DNA from 3 places in the Pseudomonas sp. B21-028 genome. Region 2 is predicted to be linked to each of the others. Evidence: predicted binding sites of a transcription regulator. Region 2 holds the regulator's gene; each other region holds the start of a gene.
What was found. The regulator FliA, encoded in region 2, starts transcription of late flagellar genes. The targets are predictions, from matches to a motif close to CTAAAGTTTNNNNNNNNNNNGCCGNTAA.
Positions count from the first base shown of each region.

Region 1 (7,644 bases), 1.6 Mb from region 2:
GTTGACTGACCCACCGCTATCGCGAGCAGGCTCGCTCCCACAGGGTTTGCCCGGACAGCCTTGTCGTTGTTGATCAGGCAGCCGAGCGCTGGTTGCGCAAGGCCACCGGGCCGGCGCGTTCCTCGATGGCCTGCTTCAGCTCGCTCCGCAGCCCCATCAGGAATCCTGCCTCGACCACCACGAACAACGGCCCGACGATCAACCCGGTCAGGTCATCGACGAATGCCGGTTTGCGGCCTTCGTAATAGTGACCGACAAACTGGATCACCCAACCCACCACGAACATCCCCACGCCACTGCCCAGCCACACCGATGTACTTTGCGCGGCCAATAACTGCCCCAGCCACACGGCCAGGCCCAGCAGTACTGTCATCAGCACACCCAGGCGCAACTCCAGGCGCAGGTAGAACCAGGCACTGGCCACCGCGACCATCAACGCAGGCGACAGCAGTACCGCCCCCATTGGCCAGCCCGGTCGTGACAGCAGCACGGCGACGGCGACGAAGATCAGCGGAATGCCAATGAAATGGCTGGCAATGTTGCGCGGGTCGCGGTGATAGGCGGCGTATTGACTGAGATGGTCGACGAGGCTTTTCATTGTTGTTCCTCCTGAGGTGATGCCTGCATGATGCCCGGGTCCCATAAGGTGTTCTGTCAGTTAGCCGACACTTCCCGGAGTTTCCATGAATTCGCACCCCTGGCATTCGCACCTGATGGCCGGCCACTGGTACAGCCATCTGCCCGTTGAATTACAGAATAGTTTGCTGGGCATGTCACGGGAACGTCGTCTGTCGCCAGGGCATCGGCTGTTCCAGCGCGGCGATCCGCCGTGTGGCCTGTACGCTGTGCTGGAAGGCGCGGTGCGGGTCGGCTCGGTGAACGAGCAAGGCAAGGAAGCGCTGTTGAGCGTGGTGGAGGCGCCTCACTGGTTTGGTGAAATCTGCCTGTTCGACGGTCAGCCGCGTACCCATGACGCGGTCATCGTGGGGCAATGCACGTTGCTGCATCTGCCCCAGGCGACGTTGCTGGCCTTCCTGGAACAACACCCGGTCTACTGGCGGCATCTCGCGCTGCTGATGAGCCACAAACTGCGCCTGGCCTTCATCAATCTCGAACAGCTGAGCCTGATGCCTGCTCCGGCACGCGTAGCCCATCGCCTGCTGCTGATCGCCGAGGGCTACGGCGAAATCGAATCGGCGCGACAGATGCTGCAACTGTCCCAGGAACAACTGGCGCTGATGCTTTCGCTATCCCGCCAGACCACCAACCAGATCCTCAAGGACTTGCAGGCCCAGGGCATTCTTCACCTGGGTTATGGCGAGATCGAGATTCTGGATATCGGGCGGTTGCGGCAGATGACCCAGGTCTGAGCGCGGTATCGACTGATCCATTGCTTTCGCGAGCAGGCTCGCTCCCACATTGGGTCTGTGTTGGCCGTGCATCCCTGTGGGAGCGAGCCTGCTCGCGATGGGGCCAGCCCAGCTAGCGCAACCCCTCCCGAAACTGCCCCGGCGTCATTCCGGTCCAGCGCTTGAACGCGCGGCTGAAACTGCTGGCGTCAGCAAAGCCCAGCAGGTAGCCAACTTCGCTCAGCGAGCACTGAGGATCGCGCAGGTGCAGCAGCGCCAGGTTTTCCCGGCATTCGTTGAGCAGCGAGTCGAAGCGGCAGCCTTCGTCGGCCAGGTGTCGTTGCAGGCTGCGCAGGCTCAGGTGCATGGCTTGGGCGATGCGTTCGGCGCTGGGTTCGCCTTCGCATAGTTGGGCCTCGATGGCTGCACGCACCTTGCGCTCCCAGGTCAGCGGCTGGAGGTGGGCGAGGGTCCGCTTGAGCACCGCTTCGTTGTGTTCGGCCAGCTCCGGGTTGGCGTCGTCCAGGTGGCTGTCGAAGTCGGCGAGGCTGAATTCCAGGTAATCCTGTTCGGCGGCGAAATGCACCGGCGAGCGGAACGCTTTATGCCACGGCGCGGGGTCTGCCGGTTCAGGACGCCGCAGGTACACCGCCAGCGGTGCGTAGTCGCGACCCAGGCGGTTACGACAGGTACGCACGTAAATCGCGGCGAACGCGTCGATGGCTTCGAAAGCCGGCATAGGACGACCCTGGGGCACATCAAGCGTGAAGCGGTAACGGTCCTCGCAGCGGCTCAGTTGCAGCGTCAGCGCATCGCTGACCACCGGGTGATAGCGCACGATGCGCTCGAACACTTCCCGCAGGCTGCCGCTGGCCACCAGGGCGTAACCCAATGCGTGGAACGTCGTGGGGCTGACGAAGCGCGATACCCGCAGGCCGATGGCCGGATCACCGCTGGCCTGCACCGCCAAGGTCCATAGACGGGTGGTGGCTGAAAGCGGGTAGCGGGCGTTCGGATCGTCCATCAGCTGCGGGTCGAGCCCGGCCTCAAGGCACAAGGCATGGCCATCCAGGCCCAACGCATCGAGCTGTTTGCGCAGAGCGCGGGTCCAGCTGGCGAGGGTAGTGGGTTCGGTCATGATGATTGGCGCTTGCGGTCAACAGGTTGGCGTCTACGGCTACCGCCCTGGGCGGCAACGCTGGTCAGGATGAGCACATCTCTAACAGAGGATTTAAGCCATGCCTGGCCGTAGCGCAAGTCCCGAGCGATTGAATGCACAACAGCGATCCGCCCATATTCGCCAAGTGGTATTGGCCCATGGCGAAGAATTGCGCCGACGCTACCCGATTCTGCTCCATCAGGATGCCTTGGGTGCGGGCATTCTGGCGTTCGCCCTGGCGGGGATGATCGGTTCGGCGCTGCTCTACATCAACGGCCATCTGGCCGGCTGGGCGTGCCTGCTGCTCAACGCCTTTTTCGCCTCGCTGACCCATGAGTTGGAGCACGACCTGATCCACAGCATGTATTTCCGCAAGCAGCGCCTGCCCCACAACCTGATGATGGGGCTGGTGTGGCTGGCGCGGCCGAGCACCATCAACCCGTGGATCCGCCGTCACCTGCACCTCAATCATCACAAGATGTCCGGCACCGAGGCCGACCTGGAAGAACGGGCCATCACCAACGGCGAACCCTGGGGGCTGGCGCGGTTGCTGATGGTCGGTGACAACGTCATGTCGGCTTTCATCCGTCTGTTGCGGGCCAAGACCTGGGCGCACAGACGCAGCATCCTCAAACGCACGCTGAAGGTGTACTTCCCGCTGGCGTTGCTGCACTGGGGAGCCTGGTACGTGTTTCTCGGCTTCCACGGGGCCAATGGCGTTGCCAGTCTGTTCGGTACCTCGATTGACTGGTCGGAGAACACCCTGGCGCTGATGCACGTGATCGATATCGCGGCGGTGGTGATCATCGGACCAAACGTGCTGCGTACCTTTTGCCTGCACTTCATCAGTTCCAACATGCACTACTACGGCGACGTTGAGCCGGGCAATGTCATCCATCAAACGCAGGTGCTCAACCCGTGGTGGCTGTGGCCGTTGCAGGCGTTCTGCTTCAACTTCGGCAGCAGTCACGGGATCCATCATTTCGTGGTGAAGGAGCCGTTCTACATCCGTCAATTGACGGTGCCGGTAGCACACAAGGTCATGCGAGAGATGGGGGTGCGCTTCAATGACTTCGGCACCTTTGGCCGGGCGAACCGGTTTGTGGGCGAGGGTAAACCGAGGCAGGAAGCGGTGAGTACGGTTCGGGTCTGAAGAGGCCGTTCTGACACGTCGTTGATAGACCCATCGTCCGTGGCGAGGGGGGGCAGGTTCCCTCGCCACGCCGGCTCGCCGGAACAACTTCCCACCGCTCCCGAGGTCGCGCCCGTTAACCATGCTGCGGCCGTAGCAGGCGGGTGCATTAGCGACTACTCCCATCCTCTCGTCGGCCCATTCCAAAAAATCCTAATTTTTTCTCGGGGCTTGCCGACAGACTGATATGCCTGCACCAAAGTGGAGCAGACCACAAGTCCTGCTCGCGCTGTTACGTGAACGTTGCAATCGGAATGCACCCCCACTCCCTGCATAAGAAGCCTCATCGATGAATTTGAAGTTCAGCCATAAAATCCTTCTGGCCGCCTCTGGTGTGGTGGTTCTGGCGTTTGCCCTGTTCACCCTCTACAACGACTATCTGCAGCGCAACACCATCGGCCGCAGCCTTGAGTCCTCCATCGAGCAATCCGGTGACCTGACGGCCAGCAGCGTCCAGAACTGGATGAGCGGGCGCGTGCTGGTGCTGGAAAACCTGGCGCAGAACATCGCGCACCAGGGGGCCGCCGCCGATCTGGCGGGGCTGGTCGACCAGCCGGCGCTGACATCGAATTTCCAGTTCACCTATGTGGGCCAGGCCAGCGGGGTATTTACCCAGCGCCCTGACGCAAAAATGCCCGACGGCTACGACCCGCGCCAGCGGCCCTGGTACAAGCAGGCAGTGGCCGCCGACAAGACCATGCTGACCCCGCCCTATTCGGCCGCCGTCGGTGGGCTGGTGGTGACCATTGCCCTGCCGGTGAAGAAAAACGGTGAATTGCTGGGTGTGGTGGGCGGCGACCTGAGCCTGGATACCCTGGTGAAAATCATCAACTCGGTGGACTTCGGTGGCATCGGCCATGCTTTCCTGGTCAGCGGCGACGGTCAGGTGATCGTCAGCCCGGACAAGGACCAGGTGATGAAGAACCTCAAGGACATCTATCCCGGCACGCCTGTGCGCATCGGCAAAGGTATCCAGGACGTCGAGCTGAACGGGCAGGAGCGTATTCTTTCGTTCACCCCGGTGACCGGCCTGCCGGGCGCCGAGTGGTACATCGGCCTGTCGATCGACAAGGCCAAGGCGTATGCGCCGCTGAGCCAGTTCCGTACTTCGGCGCTGATTGCGATGTTTGTCGCAGTCGCGGCCATTGCGTTGCTGCTGAGCCTGTTGATTCAGGTGTTGATGCGTCCGCTGACCACCATGGGCCGTGCCATGCAGGACATTGCCCAGGGCGAAGGCGACCTGACCCGGCGTCTGGCTGTGCAAGGCAAGGATGAGTTCGCGGTATTGGGCGGCTCGTTCAACCAGTTCGTGGAGCGGATCCATGCCTCGATCTCCGAAGTGTCTTCCGCCACCCGCCAGGTGCATGACCTGTCGCAGCGCGTGATGACGTCGTCAAACGCCTCGCTCGTCGGTTCGGATGAGCAGAGCGCCCGCACCAACAGCGTGGCGGCGGCCATCAACCAGTTGGGCGCCGCGACCCAGGAAATCGCCCGCAATGCCGCCGACGCATCGCAACAGGCCAGCGGTGCCAGCGAACAGGCCGACGACGGTCGTCAGGTGGTGGAAAAAACCATCCAGGCCATGACCGAGCTGTCGCAGAAAATCAGCCTTTCGTGCACCCAGATCGAAACCCTGAACGCCAGCACCGACAACATCGGGCACATCCTGGACGTGATCAAGGGCATTTCCCAGCAGACCAACCTGCTGGCCTTGAACGCCGCCATCGAAGCGGCCCGTGCCGGTGAAGCCGGACGTGGCTTTGCGGTGGTGGCCGATGAAGTGCGCAACCTGGCGCACCGCACTCAGGAGTCGGCGGAAGAAATCCACAAGATGATCACCTCGCTTCAGGTCGGCTCCCGTGAAGCGGTGACGACGATGAACGCCAGCCAGATGTCCAGCGAAGAAAGCGTGGAAGTTGCCAACCAGGCCGGCCTGCGGCTGGTCAGCGTGACGCAGCGTATCGGCGAAATCGATGGCATGAACCAGTCGGTGGCCGCCGCGACCGAAGAACAGAGCGCTGTGGTGGAAACCCTCAATATGGATGTCAGCCACATCAACCTGCTGAACCAGCAAAGCGTGGCCAACCTCAACGAAACCCTGAAGGACTGCGATGCCTTGTCCCAACAAGCCAATCGGCTGAAGCAACTGGTGGACAGCTTCAAGATCTGATCCAGTACTGTGGGCTCCCACAGGAACCCATGTGGGAGCGAGCCTGCTCGCGATGACGGCGGCACAGCCAACCTCATCGCCAACTGACCCGGCGCTATCGCGAGCGGGCTCGCTCCCACAGGGGGACTACCTAGGCGAACATCGCCTGCACATTCCCCATGGCCTCATCGGCAAAGCCTTGCAGGAAATCCCTGAACCCCGACGGCGAATGAGCGTCGGTGTGGTCGGCGATGATGGTCCAGGTGGCGCGGCAGCGGTTATCCGCCAAGGGCTCGACGCGCATCGCGGCCCACAGGTTGTCGATGCCCAGGGTGTTGTAGATCAGTGTCCAGGTCATGTGCATGGCCTGGTCGTCACGGCTGTTGAGCTGCTCCACCACCAGGTTCTGCCCGTCGACAAAGAACTTCTTGCGCAGGGATCTCACGCCCTCGCCGGTCATTTCGATACGTGCAAGCGCCGGAATGAAACGGTTGAAACCGCCAAAATCGCCCACCAGTTCCCAGACCCGCGCCGCGTCGGCCGCGACCTCCACGCAGGTTTCGACGTGGCAGGCTTGAGGATTCCTGATCAGGGTGTCGGGTTGAAATGTGTTCATGGTCTTGCTCCTTGCTTTGGGTTGGATGGCTTCAGATGAAGTCGATGGCTTTGAGGTAGTCGGCACCACGTCGTAGCAGGGCCGGGGATTTTTCCGGGTAGCGGGCACCCATCTGCCGCACCCCGGTCCGGGCGTTGTCATGGCGGATCATCGAGATGTCGCCGATGTCTTCCTCGAAGCCGTTGAGGTAGAACCCCAGCACGCCGAACAGCGCGTTGTCGGCATCGACCCGGCCCAGTTGCCGTTGCCAGTCCGCGACGCTCACCAGGGAAAACTCCCGGCCGCTGTCGCGGAACGACGCCACGTAGGCGTCCCAGCTCAAAGGCTCGGGGTTGTGCAGGTTGAACACCGCTTGCGTCGGCTGGTAGCGGCTGGCGTGGAAGGCGATGAAACGGGCCAGGAAATCCACCGGCATCAGGTCGAAGTTGAGTGACAGATCCGGCACCTGGCCCAGCTGGATCGAGCCCTTGAGCATCAGCATCAGGCGATTCTTGTGGGGCTGGCAGACCCCGGTCAGGCTGTTGAAGCTGATGTTGCCCGGGCGGAACAGGTTGACCCACACCCCGCGATCCCGCGCCCGTTGCAGGATCCGTTCGCCGACCCATTTGGACAGGTTGTAGCCGTTCTTGATGTAGATCGGTGGCGTCGGTGCGGCGGGTTGTTCCAGTACCTGGCCGTCGGCGCCCAGGGCACTGGAGGCCGAAAGCGTGGAGACGAAATTGAAGATCTTCTTGCTGCGGCCTTCGCACAGGCGCAGGCATTCGAAGATCGGCTCGACGTTGTCCCGCGCCAGGGACTCGTAGTCGAGCACATGATTGACGTGGGCGGCGTTGTGCACCAGGGCGCCAAAGGTCCGGTCGATACGGGCATAGACGTCGTCCGGCAAACCCAGCTGCGGCTGGGTGATGTCGGCGGCATAAACGCTGACCCGACTCAGGTCCAGATGCGTCAGGCGATTGTCCTGCAGGGCCTGGGAAAAGCGTTCCGCCGCGCTTTGTCCGGCGGACGCGCGCACCAGGCAGGCGACTTCGGTAGCACCCCAGGCCAGCAGCGCCTCGACAATGTGCACCCCGAGAAAGCTGTTGGCGCCAGTCACCACCACTTTATGCACGTCACCGCATTGGTTGATGGGCAGTGGCTCGATGTTGAGTTCGGCTTCGGCATCGATAAAGGCCTGGG
Region 1 is NZ_CP087184.1:186,178-193,821, forward strand. It holds gene LOY35_RS00910 (DUF962 domain-containing protein) at 74-598, opposite strand; gene LOY35_RS00915 (Crp/Fnr family transcriptional regulator) at 684-1,370, shown strand; gene LOY35_RS00920 (AraC family transcriptional regulator) at 1,483-2,487, opposite strand; gene LOY35_RS00925 (fatty acid desaturase) at 2,588-3,661, shown strand; gene LOY35_RS00930 (methyl-accepting chemotaxis protein) at 3,990-5,870, shown strand; gene LOY35_RS00935 (SRPBCC family protein) at 6,001-6,465, opposite strand; gene LOY35_RS00940 (amino acid adenylation domain-containing protein) at 6,497-7,644, opposite strand, start outside.
Region 1: a site for FliA is predicted at 3,854-3,881, ahead of LOY35_RS00930 (methyl-accepting chemotaxis protein). Genes of this name have one in related genera too.

Region 2 (7,644 bases):
CCCGGAGCCAGCAGTGCCAGGCCCGGCCGCAGGATATCGCCGTCCTCGGCTTCCTTGACGCTGATATTGCACAGCTTGTCCAGGCGCTCGGCGAACGCCTTGGTGAAGGCCGCGGGCATGTGCTGGATCAACACGATGGGGGCTGGGAAGTTGGCCGGCAACTGGGTCAGGACCCGTTGCAGCGCCACCGGACCGCCCGTGGACGTGCCGATGGCAACCAGCTTGTAGGCCTTGCGCTTAGGTGCCGGCGACGACGCACTGGCCGGAGTCGGACGTGTGGGCGCAGGGGCCGGGGCACTGCGTACCGGGGGCGGATTGAAGCTGCCCGACGACGGCGCGGGACTCGGTGCAGCCACGGGCGCGGGGGCCGGTGGTGTGTAGGCACTCACACGGCGGTTGCTGCGGGAAATGCTGTGGACCTTCTCGCACAGCAACTGCCGAACCTTGTCGGGGTTGCGCGAGATGTCCTCGAAGTTCTTCGGCAGGAAATCCACCGCCCCGGCATCCAGCGCGTCGAGGGTGACACGGGCACCTTCGTGGGTCAGGGACGAGAACATCAATACCGGGGTCGGGCAGCGCTGCATGATATGCCGCACCGCCGTGATGCCATCCATCATTGGCATCTCATAGTCCATGGTGATCACGTCCGGCTTGAGTGCCAGGGCCTGATCGATTGCCTCTTTGCCATTGGTCGCGGTACCGACGACCTGAATCGTCGTGTCCGCCGAGAGAATTTCCGAGACGCGGCGGCGGAAGAACCCCGAATCGTCCACCACCAGGACTTTAACTACCATAAACACTCCGTTAGACGAGGCACGGCACTGGGCCGCGCCCCTCCAGAATCAAATACGCCGCGCGGCGTAACGCTTGAGCATGCTCGGTACATCGAGGATCAGCGCGATGCGGCCGTCGCCGGTGATGGTGGCGCCGGACATGCCCGGGGTGCCCTGGAGCATTTTGCCCAATGGCTTGATGACCACTTCTTCCTGGCCCACGAGCTGGTCGACAACGAAGCCGATCCGCTGGGTACCTACCGAAAGGATCACCACGTGGCCCTCGCCCTGCTCCACATGCGCCGCGGAGCTGACCAACCAGCGCTTGAGGTAGAACAATGGCAGTGCCTTGTCCCGCACGATCACCACTTCCTGGCCGTCCACCACGTTGGTACGCGACAGGTCGAGGTGGAAGATCTCGTTGACGTTGACCAGTGGGAAAGCGAACGCCTGGTTGCCCAGCATCACCATCAAGGTCGGCATGATCGCCAGGGTCAGCGGGACCTTGATGAGGATCTTCGAGCCCGAGCCCTTGACCGAGTGGATGTTGATCGAGCCGTTGAGCTGGGAAATCTTGGTTTTCACCACGTCCATGCCCACGCCACGACCCGACACGTCGGAAATCTCGGTTTTGGTCGAGAAGCCGGGAGCGAAGATCAGGTTGTAGCACTCGGTATCGCTCAGGCGGTCGGCAGCGTCCTTGTCCATCACACCGCGCTTGACGGCGATGGCACGCAACACTTCCGGGTCCATGCCTTTGCCGTCGTCGGAGATCGACAGCAGGATATGGTCGCCCTCCTGCTCGGCGGCCAGGATCACCTTGCCGCTACGGACCTTGCCCGCGGCTTCGCGTTCTTCCGGCGACTCGATGCCATGGTCGACCGCGTTGCGCACCAAGTGGACCAGCGGGTCGGCCAGGGCCTCGACGAGGTTCTTGTCGAGGTCGGTATCTTCACCCACCAGTTCCAGGTTGATTTCTTTCTTGAGCTGACGAGCCAGGTCACGTACCAGGCGCGGGAAGCGTCCGAAGACTTTCTTGATCGGCTGCATCCGGGTCTTCATGACCGCGGTCTGCAGATCGGCCGTGACCACGTCGAGGTTCGACACGGCCTTGGACATGGCTTCGTCCTGGCTGTTGAGGCCCAGGCGTACCAGACGGTTACGCACCAGCACCAGTTCGCCGACCATGTTCATGATCTCGTCCAGGCGCGCAGTGTCGACCCGAACGGTGGTTTCGGCTTCACTGGTCGGTTTTTCCGTCGGCGCAGATGACGCCGCCGCAGGTGTACGGGCAGGCGCAGGCGCAGCGGCCGCTGCAGCAGGCTTGGGTGCCGGGGCCGGTGTCTCGGCCTTGGGTTCCGGTGCCTTGGCGGCGGGTTTTGGCGCGGCCTTGGCGGCCGGTGCGGCAGCTGGCGCGACAGAGGCCGTGCCGACTTCGCTGAACTTGCCTTTGCCGTGCAGATCGTCGAGCAGCGATTCGAATTCCTGATCGGTGATCAGGTCGCTACCGGCCGCTGCGGCGGCAGGCTTGCCCGGAGCAGGCGTGGAGGCAATGGCCGACTCCAGGGCGTCAACGGCAAAAGTACCCTTGCCGTGCAGCTGATCGAGCAAGGCTTCGAATTCATCGTCGGTGATGTCGGAGCTGTCGCCCGCGGCTTTCGGCGCGGCAGGGGCTGGTGGCGGGACAACCGCATCGACGGCGAACTGGCCCTTGCCGTGCAGTTGATCGAGCAGTGACTCGAACTCCGCATCGGTGATTTCATCGCTGGCCGCGCCGGCATCGGCGGGCGCGGCAGCTACCGGAGCCTGGGCCTGGGCCTGAGCTTCGGCCTTGACGGCACTCAGGGAGTCCAGCAGCTGTTCGAATTCGTTATCGGTAATATCGCCCGATTCCTCGGCGACCGGCTCCTCGGCAACGGGTTCTTCAACCGTGGTCTCGACTGGAGCGGCTTCGTCAGCCGATTGCGGCTCGGCCAGGCGCGACAGCGCGGCGAGCAACTCAGGGGTGGCGGCGGTGATCGGCGAACGGTCACGCACCTCGTTGAACATGCTGTTGACCGCATCCAGCGCTTCGAGCACCACGTCCATCAATTCCGAATCCACGCGACGCTCACCCTTGCGCAGGATGTCGAACACGTTCTCGGCAATGTGGCAGCACTCCACCAGCTCGTTGAGCTGAAGGAAGCCGGCGCCTCCTTTTACAGTGTGGAAACCGCGAAAGATTGCATTGAGCAAATCCGCATCATCCGGTCGGCTTTCCAGCTCGACCAATTGCTCGGACAGTTGCTCTAGAATCTCGCCGGCCTCAACCAGGAAATCCTGAAGGATCTCTTCATCGGCGCCGAAGCTCATTAATGGGGTGCTCCTAAAACAGGGCTAAAATCCAAGGCTGGACAGCAAATCGTCCACATCGTCCTGACCGGACATAACGTCTTCTCTTTTATCGGCATGAATTTGCGGACCTTCACCCTGAGAGAGATGTTTTTGTGGATCTTTTTCAGCAAGTATCGCTTCACGGTCGTGTTCGATGCCCGCAAAGCGATCGACCTGGCTGGCCATCAACACCAGTTTGAGCAGATTGCTTTCGACTTCGGTGACCAATTGGGTGACGCGCTTGATCACCTGGCCGGTCAGGTCCTGATAGTCCTGGGCCAGCAGAATATCGTTGAGGTTGCTCGCGACAGAGCGGTTATCGGCGCTGCTGCGTGTCAGAAAACCGTCGACCCGACGCGCCAGGTCCCGGAACTCTTCCGCGCCGACTTCACGACGCATGAAACGGCCCCAGTCGACGCTCAAGGCCTGGGCTTCATCGCCAAGGCCATTGACCAGCGGCGTGGCACTTTCCACCAGGTCCATGGTGCGGTTGGCGGCAGCCTCGGTCAGCTTGACCACGTAGGACAGCCGCTCGGTCGCGTCAGTGATCTGCGAGACCTCTTCGGCCTGGGGCATGTTCGGATCGATCTGGAAGTTGACGATCGCGCTGTGCAACTCACGGGTGAGCTTGCCGACTTCCTGGTACAGGCCACGATCCCGGGTCTGATTGAGCTCGTGGATCATCTGGACAGCATCGCCGAAACGACCTTTTTCAAGGCTGTCGACCAGTTCGCGGGCATGTTTTTTCAGGGTCGATTCGAAATCGCCCATTGAAGCTTCATTATTCTCCATAGCTCCCCCGTGGCGCCGTTAACCGATGCGTTCGAAGATCTTTTCGATCTTTTCTTTCAACGCCTGGGCCGTGAAGGGTTTGACCACATAGCCGTTCACACCGGCTTGGGCCGCTTCGATGATCTGCTCGCGCTTGGCTTCGGCGGTGACCATCAGCACCGGCAGGTGCTTGAGTTTTTCATCGGCGCGCACATGGCGCAGCAAGTCGATACCGGTCATGCCAGGCATGTTCCAGTCAGTCACCAGAAAGTCGATGCTCCCGCTGTTGAGAACCGGGATGGCAGTGGTGCCATCGTCGGCCTCGACCGTGTTGGTGAACCCAAGGTCACGCAACAGGTTTTTTATGATCCGCCGCATCGTTGAAAAGTCATCAACGATGAGGATTTTCATGTTCTTGTCCAATTCGACCTCCAAGCAGTCTTAAACGCGTACAGCACCTGAACGCGCCATTTCAATCAATCCGGTACAGCATTCGACAACGGTGCGGGACGCAACGGATCGAGACTGCGCAACACGTGCCACGCAAACCCTGTCAGCAACCTCCCCGCACCGACTGTCAGCGCGCTCGCCACTCCCCCAAACGCCCCCGCAAACGGGCGGCGCACTGGCTGTGTAACTGACTGACCCGCGATTCGCTGACCCCCAGGACCTCACCGATTTCCTTGAGGTTCAGCTCTTCGTCGTAGTACAGCGCCAAGACCAGTCGCTCACGCTCCGGCAAATTGGCAATCGCATCGGCCAGCGCGCTCTGGAAACGTTCGTCTTCCAGGTCACGCGCAGGCTCCATGTGCGTACTCGCGCCATCCTCATGCAGCCCTTCATGATCGCCGTCCTGCAACAGGTCGTCGAAACTGAACAGACGGCTGCCCAAGGTATCGTTCAAAATCCCGTAATAATCATCGAGACTCAACTGGAGTTCGGCCGCAACTTCGTGATCTTTAGCGTCTCGTCCGGTTTTCGCTTCAATAGCGCGAATGGCGTCACTGACCATGCGGGTATTGCGGTGTACCGAACGGGGCGCCCAATCGCCCTTGCGGACTTCGTCGAGCATCGCGCCGCGAATGCGAATGCCGGCGTAGGTCTCGAAACTGGCGCCCTTGCTCGCGTCGTATTTGTTAGCCACTTCGAGCAGGCCAATCATGCCTGCCTGGATCAGGTCTTCGACCTGGACACTGGCCGGCAACCGCGCCAGCAAGTGATAGGCGATGCGCTTGACCAGGGGCGCGTATCGCTCGATCAACTCGTATTGGGCGTCCCGTGCCGATTTCTTGTAGAGGTGGTTGTAACCGCTGGCTGTCATAACACGGGCCCTGCTGTTTGTTGCACGAGACGCTCGACGAAAAATTCCAGGTGCCCGCGTGGGTTGGCCGGCAGTGGCCAGGTATCGACCTTCTGGGCGATTGCCTTGAACGCCAGCGCGCATTTGGAACGGGGAAAGGCTTCATAGACGGCACGTTGCTTCTGGACCGCCTTGCGTACGCTTTCGTCGTACGGCACGGCGCCAACGTACTGCAGGGCAACGTCCAGGAAGCGATCGGTGACCTTGGTCAACTTGGCGAACAGGTTGCGCCCTTCCTGCGGGCTCTGGGCCATGTTGGCCAGGACGCGGAAGCGGTTCATGCCGTAATCGCGGTTCAATAGCTTGATCAGGGCGTAGGCGTCGGTGATGGAGGTAGGCTCGTCGCAGACCACCAGCAGCACTTCCTGGGCGGCGCGCACGAAGCTGACGACCGAATCACCGATGCCCGCCGCCGTGTCGATCACCAGCACATCGAGGTTGTCGCCGATGTCGCTGAATGCCTGGATCAGGCCGGCGTGCTGGGCCGGGGTCAGATGAACCATGCTCTGGGTGCCGGAGGCGGCCGGCACGATGCGAATCCCGCCCGGCCCCTGCAACAACACGTCGCGCAGTTCGCAGCGGCCTTCGATCACGTCCGCCAGCGTGCGTTTGGGTGTGAGCCCCAGCAGCACGTCGACGTTTGCCAGGCCCAGGTCGGCGTCCAGCAGCATGACCCGTCGGCCAAGCTCTGCCAGAGCCAGGGACAAGTTCACTGACACGTTAGTCTTGCCGACGCCACCTTTGCCGCCGGTCACCGCGATCACCTGTACGGGATGCATGCTGCCCATGTTCGTTCTTTACCTGTCTTACTTAGACGGAGGCCACATTACTGGCTGCGCGTTCACATACGGAACATTGCCTGGCAGACCATCGATGTAGGTACAAAAAATATTCATGATTACCTCAGCCAACCTGCTTGGTCGGGCTGTGGTAGATATCAGCGAACATGTCAGCCATGGCTTCTTCGCTGGGTTCGTCCTGCATTTGCACACTCACGGCACGGCTGACCAGTTGGTGGCGACGCGGCAGATGCAAATCATCCGGGATCCGCGGCCCATCGGTCAGGTACGCCACCGGCAGATCGTGACCGATCGCCAGGCTCAATACCTCGCCCAGGCTTGCCGTTTCGTCCAGCTTGGTCAGGATGCAACCGGCCAATCCGCAGCGTTTGTAGCTGTGGTAGGCGGCGGTTAGAACCTGTTTCTGGCTGGTGGTTGCCAACACGAGATAATTTTTTGACTTGATGCCGCGCCCGGCCAGGCTTTCAAGCTGCATGCGCAGGGCCGGATCGCTGGCTTGCAGGCCCGCGGTATCGATCAGTACGACGCGCTTGCGCAGCAGGGGCTCCAGCGCCTGGGCCAGGGATTGGCCCGGATCCACATGGGTCACCGACACGTTGAGAATCCGGCCCAGGGTCTTGAGTTGCTCCTGGGCGCCGATACGGAAGCTGTCCATGCTGACCAGGGCAATGCTCTGGGCACCGTACTTGAGCACATAACGGGCGGCGAGCTTGGCCAGGGTGGTGGTCTTGCCCATGCCGGCCGGGCCGACCATGGCAATCACCCCGCCCTCTTCCAGCGGCTCGACTTCCGGCGTGGCGATCATCCGCGCCAGATGCGCCAGCAGCATGCGCCAGGCCTGGCGAGGCTCGTGAATATCATTGATCAGCGCCAGCAGGTCGCGGGCCAGCGGGCCGGACAGGCCAATGCGTTGCAGGCGGCGCCACAGGTTGGCCTGGGCCGGACGGCTGCCTTGCAGTTGGTTCCAGGCCAGCGAGCCGAGCTGGACTTCCATCAGTTCGCGCAAGCTGTTGAGTTCGAAACGCATCGAGTCCAGCGCACGCGGATCGACACCGGGAGCCGGTGCGGCAGGCGCCGGCGCCGGACGACGCGGCTCAACCGGGGTCGGCTCGATCAGCGGTTCGGCAGCGGTCAGTGGCAGGCCCGCGGTCAACGGCTGACCGGCAAACAATTGACGATTGGTGCCCGGCGCGGCCTCGCCTTCGCTGCTGCGCAGGCTCAACTCGGCCTGGGCGCTGGCGATGCGCGATTGGGTCTTGCGCAGCTCATCCTCAAGTTCCATGTTCGGAACCCGCGGGGCCAGCGCAGACAGCTTGTAGTCCAGAGCCGCCGTCAACTCGACACCACCGGCGATCCGGCGGTTGCCGATGATGGCTGCTTCGGCGCCCAGCTCGTCACGAACCAGTTTCATGGCCTGACGCATATCGGCGGCGAAAAAACGCTTCACTTGCATAACCCACTACCTCAGCCGTTGGGCCCTACTGTCGCAACAATGGTCACTTGCTTGTTGTCCGGTATTTCCTGGTACGCCAGCACATGCAGCCCCGGGACCGCGAGGCGACCGAAT
Region 2 is NZ_CP087184.1:1,790,200-1,797,843, reverse strand. It holds gene LOY35_RS08180 (chemotaxis response regulator protein-glutamate methylesterase) at 1-794, opposite strand, end outside; gene LOY35_RS08175 (chemotaxis protein CheA) at 843-3,125, opposite strand; gene LOY35_RS08170 (protein phosphatase CheZ) at 3,150-3,938, opposite strand; gene LOY35_RS08165 (chemotaxis response regulator CheY) at 3,957-4,328, opposite strand; gene fliA (RNA polymerase sigma factor FliA) at 4,495-5,238, opposite strand; gene fleN (flagellar synthesis regulator FleN) at 5,235-6,065, opposite strand; gene flhF (flagellar biosynthesis protein FlhF) at 6,181-7,530, opposite strand; gene flhA (flagellar biosynthesis protein FlhA) at 7,542-7,644, opposite strand, start outside.

Region 3 (7,644 bases), 3.1 Mb from region 2:
TCGACGTTGCGATGGAACAGCTTGTGGGCACGCAAGCCGGCATAGACGTGGGTCAGCAGGCCCAGGTTATGGGCCGAATACAGGCTTTCGCCTTCGGCCAGCAGGCCGACGCGGGTCAGCATTTCCTCGATGTATTGGTGCCCGGCTTCGTTGAGCTCGACCTGGCGGGTCTTCTCGTCAACGGTGAAGTGCCCCTCCTGGGTCACTTCGCCCTCGACTTCCTCGACGTGAAGCTTGAGCTGCGGGATCAGTTTGTTGATCTCCATGTACAGCTTGGAGCTGTCCTCGGCCTGACCGGAAATGATCAGCGGGGTACGGGCTTCGTCGATGAGGATGGAGTCGACTTCGTCGATGACCGCGAAATTGAGTTCACGCTGGAATTTTTCTTCCAGGCTGAACGCCATGTTGTCGCGCAGGTAGTCGAAACCGAATTCGTTGTTGGTGCCGTAGGTGATGTCGGCGGCGTAGGCGGCACGCTTCTCTTCCGGCGGCTGGAATGGCGTGACCACGCCGACGGTCAGCCCGAGGAATTCGTAGAGCGGGCGCATCCAGTTGGCGTCGCGGCGGGCCAGGTAGTCGTTGACCGTCACCACGTGCACGCCCTTGCCGGACAGCGCGTTGAGGTAGACGCCCAGGGTCGCCACCAGGGTTTTACCCTCACCGGTGCGCATTTCGGCGATCTTGCCTTCGTGCAAGGTCATGCCGCCGATCAACTGGACGTCGAAGTGACGCATGCCCATGACCCGCTTGCCGGCTTCGCGGGCAACCGCAAAGGCTTCGGGCAGCAGTTGGTCGAGGGTTTCCCCCTTGGCGATGCGGTCCTTGAATTCGGCAGTCTTGGCGCGTAACTGATCGTCCGAAAGGGCCACCATTTGCTCTTCGAAGGCATTGACGATCTGTACCGTCTTGAGCATGCGCTTGACTTCACGCTCGTTCTTGCTTCCAAAGAGTTTCTTTAACAAAGGCGCAAACATATCGGCAGGATCTTCCACACTAAAGGGATGGAGGGCGGCCCCGTGAGTCGCCCGTGCAGCCCTCATGGCCGCATGCGAACGAGCATTCTACCCGGAAACGATGGTGAGGAAAGTGGCGTTATCCACGATGCTGGCACAGCGCTGTGACGGGGCCTTCCTAAAATAAGGGCTTTTACGCGAAGTTCAACCCAAAAACTGCATAAGTTCCTACTGTTTGTATGAGTAAGCGGCCATTGGCCGAGGCGTACCTGGCGCTTTCTGCTACCATGGCGCCTCTGTCACTCGCGGTATTCGTTCATGGCCTTCCGCCCTCTCCCAGCCAAGGCTCCCGCCGTTCTGTTGCGCGAAGCCAAACCGCTGAAAGCCATCTTCGGCCACGCCAAGCGCCTGGGCCACTTGCAACGCCTGCTGGACAGCCAGTTGCAGCCCGCCGCCCGCGAACACTGCCACGTGGCGTCCTGGCGTGAAGGCAGTTTGCTGTTGATCGTCACGGACGGTCACTGGGCCACGCGCCTTCGCTATCAGCAGAAACGCCTGCTACGTCAATTGCAGGCATTCGAGGAGTTTGCCAGCCTGACGCGGATACTCTTCAAGGTGCAGCCACCCACCGTACAGGCCGGGGCCAAGGGGCATACCCTGGACCTGTCCACCGACGCCGCCGAAACCATCCAGGCCACCGCGGACGGCATCAGCGACCCGAGCCTGCGCGCCGCGCTGGAGCGGTTGGCCGCCCATGCCAGGGCCAAGCCCTGAAGTTGCGAGTTGCCTGACCGGCCGCCATCGCGAGCAGGCTCGCTCCCACAGAGGATCTGGGGCTGGATGCAGACTTGTGCCAACTGAAGATCCCAGTGTGGGAGGCGAGCCTGCTCGCGAAAGGGCCCTTGAGTGCGCTAGATCCGGAAACTGCCTACCAATTGTTTGAGCCGCGCCGCCTGCCGTTCAAGATCGGAACAGGCGCGCAAGGTGGATTGCAGGTTTTCCACACCTTCCTGGTTCAGGGTGTTGATCTCGGTGATGTCCACGTTGATCGATTCCACCACGGCCGTCTGTTCCTCGGTCGCCGTGGCCACCGACTGGTTCATGCCGTCGATTTCACCGATGCGCAGGGTCACGCTGTTCAGGCGTTCGCCGGCCTGGTTGGCGATCTCCACGCTCTCCTGGCTGTGGCGCTGGCTGTCATTCATGGTCGTGACCGACGCCCGCGCGCCGACCTGCAATTCCTCGATCATGGTCTGCACCTGTTGCGCCGACTCCTGAGTGCGATGGGCCAGGTTGCGCACCTCATCGGCCACCACGGCAAAACCGCGCCCGGCCTCACCGGCCCGGGCGGCTTCGATCGCTGCGTTGAGGGCCAGCAGGTTGGTCTGTTGGGAAATGCTGGTGATCACTTCCAGGATCTGGCCGATGTTCACGGTCTTGCTATTGAGCGATTCGATGTTGCTGCTTGAGGTGCTCAGTAGGTCGGACAGCCGGTTCATCGCGGCAATGCTGCGGTCCACCACTTGCTGGCCGTCTTCCGCCAGGCCCCGGGCATCGCTGGCCTGATGGGAGGCCTGGGCGGCGTTGCGGGCGATTTCCTGGGCGGCGGCACCCAGTTGGTTGATGGCTGCGGCGACGCTGTTGGTCCGGCTGGACTGTTCGTCGGAGTTGACCATTGACGAGTTCGAGGCGCTCACCACGCGCAAGGCGACTTCGTTGACGTGCTCGGTGGCGGAAGACACTTCGCGGATCGACCCGTGGATCCGCTCCACGAAGCGGTTGAACGCGGTGCCCAGGATGCCGAATTCGTCCTGGTTCTGGATCGTCAGGCGTTTGGTCAGGTCACCCTCGCCGTCGGCGATGTCCTCCATGGCCCGGGTCATGACATGCAATGGCTGGATCAAGAGACGAATCAGCATGCTCAGCAGCGCGATGATGAAGACCACGGCAATGACGGTGGCGATCACCGCCGAGGTTCGGAAATTGCTGAGCATCGAGTAGGCCTGATCCTTGTCGACCGACACCGCGACGTACCAGTTCACCGAGGGCAGGCCCTTGATCGGCGTGAAGGTGACGATGCGCGTATGGCCGTCGACCTCGACTTCGCTGATCTGGTCGCTGATTTTCGGTGTGTTTTGCGGATAGGCATCGGTCAGCGTCTTCATGACCAGGGCTTTGTCGGGGTGTACCAGGATCTTGCCATCGGCGCTGACCAGGTAGGCGTAACCCATGCCGTCGAAATCCACGGTCTTGAGGTTGTCGATGATGGTTTGCAGGCTCAGGTCGCCACCTACCACGCCGACATTTTGCCCGTTGTTCCTGGAGGCGCTGGCGATGGAGATGATCAGTCCGCCGCTGGCGGCATCGATGTAGGGTTCGGTCAGGGTAGCGTTGCCACTGCTTTCGGCGCCTTTGTACCAGGGGCGAACCCGCGGATCGAAGCCGTCGGGCATCTTCGCGTCGGGGCGTATGATGAAGCTGCCCTTGGCATCACCCAGGTAGGACGCCATAAAGGTGGAAGTCAGCGCTTTCTGTTCCAGCAGGCGGGTGACGCTGGCCTGGTCTGGCGTGGCGGCGATGTTCTGGGCCAGGTTTTCGATCAGCAGGATACGGCCGCTCAGCCAGGTCTGGATGTTGCTCGCCGTGACGTCGCTCATTTCATGCAGGTAGCTGTCGAGGTCGTCACGGATGGCGTTGCGTTGCAGGTAATCGTTGTAGGCGGTGAATGAAGCGAAAGCCGCGATGACGATCAGTGCGGCGGCAAACAGGATTTTGTGGCTGAAACGCAGGTTTTTGTTCATGGCTCGGGGTTCCGCGGAGTCTTATAGCTCTGGGCGTGCTTTTATATGAAAAGTTCGAAAAAAGGCGCCGTGTTGAAAGTTCTGATATTTCCTTCTCTCCCTGGGGAATTATCCGACCGTGTTTTCACTGAGGTCTGTCGCTTCTTATATCGGCCATACTTGGCTAAAAATTAATCACAGGTGACCACATGCCTGACTCACTGCAACTCGTTATCGGGGCCGATCTCGCCGGCCAGCCCATTGGCCAGGCCATGCGCCTGGCGAACCGTCATGGCTTGGTGGCAGGCGCCACCGGCACCGGCAAGACCGTCACCCTGCAACGCTTGGCCGAGGCCTTCAGCGATGCCGGCGTGGCCGTATTCGCGGCAGACATCAAGGGTGACCTGTGCGGACTCGGCGCCGCTGGCAATCCCCAGGGCAAAGTCGCCGAACGTATCGCCGGCATGCCCTGGCTCGAACATAAGCCCCGGGCCTATCCGGTGACCCTGTGGGATGTTCATGGCCAGTCCGGTCATCCGCTGCGCACCACCCTGAGCGAGATGGGGCCGTTGCTGCTCGGCAGCCTGCTGGAGCTGACCGACAGCCAGCAGGCGGCGTTGTACGCCGCGTTCAAGGTGGCGGATCGCGAAGGCCTGTTATTGCTGGACCTCAAGGACCTGAAGGCCCTGCTCAACCACCTCAAGGACAACCCGGCGCTGTTGGGGGACGATGCGGCCCTGATGACCACCGGTTCCAGCCAGGCGCTGTTGCGGCGCTTGTCCACCCTGGAACAGCAGGGGGCCGACGCGTTGTTCGGCGAACCGGCCTTGCAGCTCGAAGACATCCTGCAACCGGACGGCGACGGCCGCGGCCGCATTCACTTGCTGGACGCCAGTCGCCTGGTCCACGAGGCGCCCAAGGTCTACGCGACGTTCCTGTTGTGGCTGCTGGCCGAGCTGTTCGAACAATTGCCCGAGCGCGGTGATGCGGACAAACCGCTGCTGGCGCTGTTCTTCGACGAGGCGCATTTGCTGTTCGCCGGTACGCCGAAGGCATTGCAGGAACGCCTGGAGCAAGTGGTGCGCCTGATCCGTTCCAAAGGCGTCGGGGTGTACTTCGTCACGCAGTCCCCCGGCGACTTGCCGGACGACGTCCTGGCGCAGTTGGGATTGCGCATCCAGCATGGCCTGCGGGCCTTTACCGCCAAGGAGCAGAAGTCCCTGCGGGCGGTGGCGGACGGCTTCCGGCCGAACCCACAGTTCGATGCCCTGGCGGTGCTTACCGAACTGGGCATCGGCGAGGCCCTGGTGGGCACCCTGCAGGAAAAAGGCACGCCGGAGATGGTCCAGCGGGTGTTGGTGGCACCGCCGCAGTCGCGCATCGGACCGCTGACCGAGGCCGAGCGCGCCGGATTGATCGCCCGTTCGCCGTTGCAGGGACGCTACGATAAACCCATCGATCGCGAATCGGCCTATGAAGTGCTGATGGGCCGCAAGGGCCTGGAGCCCGAGGTGGCGCCAGGCAAACCGGCGGCCGAGGAGCCGAGCCTTACCGAAAAGGCCGGGGAGTTTCTTGGCACGGCGGCGGGCCAGGCATTGAAATCGGCGATGCGCCAGGCGGCCAATCAATTGGGGCGGCAACTGGTGCGGGGGTTGATGGGATCGTTGCTGGGAGGTAGCAAGCGGCGGTAGCTGAAAACCGAGTCGCCTTCATCGCGAGCAGGCTCGCTCCCACACAGGGGTCTTCAGTAGGCACAAGTCTGCATCCAGCCCCAATCCCTGTGGGAGCGAGCCTGCTCGCGATGGGGCCCTCCAGCCCATCCATTGCTTCACTGCCCCACCACAACCCAACCGAACATCTATTCTTCATAAAGGTCAACACAGGAGAACACAGACCGGAGGGATGTTCATCGTGCACATAGCGGACATAACCATGTTCTACGCCCCCGCCAGCGGAGGCGTGCGCACTTATCTGGATGCCAAGCACCGTCGCCTGGGGGATCGGCCCGGTATCCGCCACAGTCTGCTGATTCCCGGCGCGCATTTGAGCGAGCAGGATGGGATCTACAAGGTCCCCGCCCCTGCGCTGCCTTTCGGCAAGGGCTACCGCTTTCCGCTTCGCCTGGCGCCCTGGCGCAACGCTCTGCGTGATCTGCAACCGGACCTGATCGAAGTCGGCGATCCCTACCTCACCGCCTGGGCCGCGCTGGATGCCCGACGCCAGCTGGACGTGCCCGTCATCGGGTTCTATCACTCCGACCTTCCGCTGCTGGTGAGCAATCGCATGGGCAATTGGTTCACCCCCAACATCGAAGCCTATGTCAGCAAGTTATATGGCAATTTCGACCGGGTCTTGGCTCCGAGCCAGGTCATGGCCGACAAGCTGACGGGGTTGGGTGTGCGCAATGTCCATGTGCAGCCTTTGGGCGTAGACCTGCAGACCTTCAACCCCGGCGCCCGCGACCCGGAACTGCGGGCCGAGTTGGGCATTGCCGAAGACACACGCCTGCTGATCTTCGCCGGGCGCGGCTCCAGGGAAAAGAACCTGCCGGTGCTGCTCAAGTGCATGAAGCGCCTGGGCGAGCGCTACCACCTGCTGCTGGTGGGCTCGTCAATGCCCGCCATCGTGCCGGACAACGTCACCGTGATCGATGCGTTCCGTCCGGCGCCACAAGTTGCCCGACTGATGGCCAGCGCCGATGCCCTGCTGCATGCCGGCGATCAGGAAACCTTCGGCCTGGTGATCCTCGAAGCCATGGCCAGCGGCATTCCGGTAGTGGCAGTCGCGGCCGGGGCATTCACCGAGATCGTCCACGAAGACTGCGGCCTGCTATGCGCACCGAACAATCCACAGGCCATGGCCAATGCCGTGCGACAGCTCTTCTCCGAAGGTTGCCAGCGCCGCGGCTTGCTCGCGCGCCGTCATGTCGAACGTCATTACGCCTGGGATTCGGTAGTCAACAGCCTGCTGGGGCATTATTACGCCGTGCTGGGTGAACAGCTGCCGCTACAGGCCAATGGTTGAGGCGAGGTCCATGCCGATGAATCACTCACCCAGCGTATTACTGGTATTGCATGACGTGGCACCGCAAACCTGGCCCGACTACCAACCCTTCGTCGAAGCCGTTGACGCACTCGGTCATGTACCGATGACCTGGCTGGTGGTGCCGGACTTCCATCACACCAACGCGCTGGACGATCACCCGGGTTTCCGGCGCCTGCTCGACAGCCGGGTCGCGCGCGGCGACGAATTGGTGCTCCACGGCTATTACCATTGCGACGACGGCCCACCGGCCCTTCACCCCAGGGACTGGTTCATGCGCCGGGTCTACACTCATGAAGGCGAGTTCTATTCGCTTTCCGAGGAGGCCGCCCTCGCCCGCCTGCGCGCCGGGATCGAAACCTTTGAGCGTTACCAATGGCCGCTGGAGGGCTTCGTCGCCCCGGCCTGGTTGATGAGCGAAGGTACGCGCCGAGCCTTGCGCCAGTTGCCGCTGAGCTATACCAGCGACACTCGGCATCTTTATCGCCTGCCGGATTTCACCCCGATCGACGCCCCGGGGCTGGTCTGGAGCGCCCGCAGCGCCTGGCGCCGCGGCTTGTCGAAAGTCATTAGCGATCAACGCGAACAACACTGGCGAAAGGAACAGGTGATTCGCCTGGGCCTGCATCCGGTGGACATGCGTCACCGGTTTTCCCGGGACTATTGGTTGCGAACCCTTGAGCGCCTGCTCGACGACGGTCGCGTACCGATGACCAAGGCCGGGTGGCTCGCCACCCAAGGCCTGCGGCTCAGCCGCGCTGCATGAAGCGGCTGATCTGGCTGGCTGCGGCGCTGCTCACGGCGCTGTTGGTGCCGCTGCTGGTGGGTGGCGGGGAAATGTGGTCACGGGTGCAGCGGTTTCCCATGTC
Region 3 is NZ_CP087184.1:5,149,728-5,157,371, forward strand. It holds gene secA (preprotein translocase subunit SecA) at 1-974, opposite strand, end outside; gene LOY35_RS22275 (DUF721 domain-containing protein) at 1,272-1,727, shown strand; gene LOY35_RS22280 (methyl-accepting chemotaxis protein) at 1,865-3,754, opposite strand; gene LOY35_RS22285 (DUF853 domain-containing protein) at 3,943-5,424, shown strand; gene LOY35_RS22290 (glycosyltransferase family 1 protein) at 5,636-6,757, shown strand; gene LOY35_RS22295 (DUF2334 domain-containing protein) at 6,768-7,541, shown strand; gene LOY35_RS22300 (lysylphosphatidylglycerol synthase transmembrane domain-containing protein) at 7,538-7,644, shown strand, end outside.
Region 3: a site for FliA is predicted at 3,901-3,928, ahead of LOY35_RS22280 (methyl-accepting chemotaxis protein). Genes of this name have one in related genera too.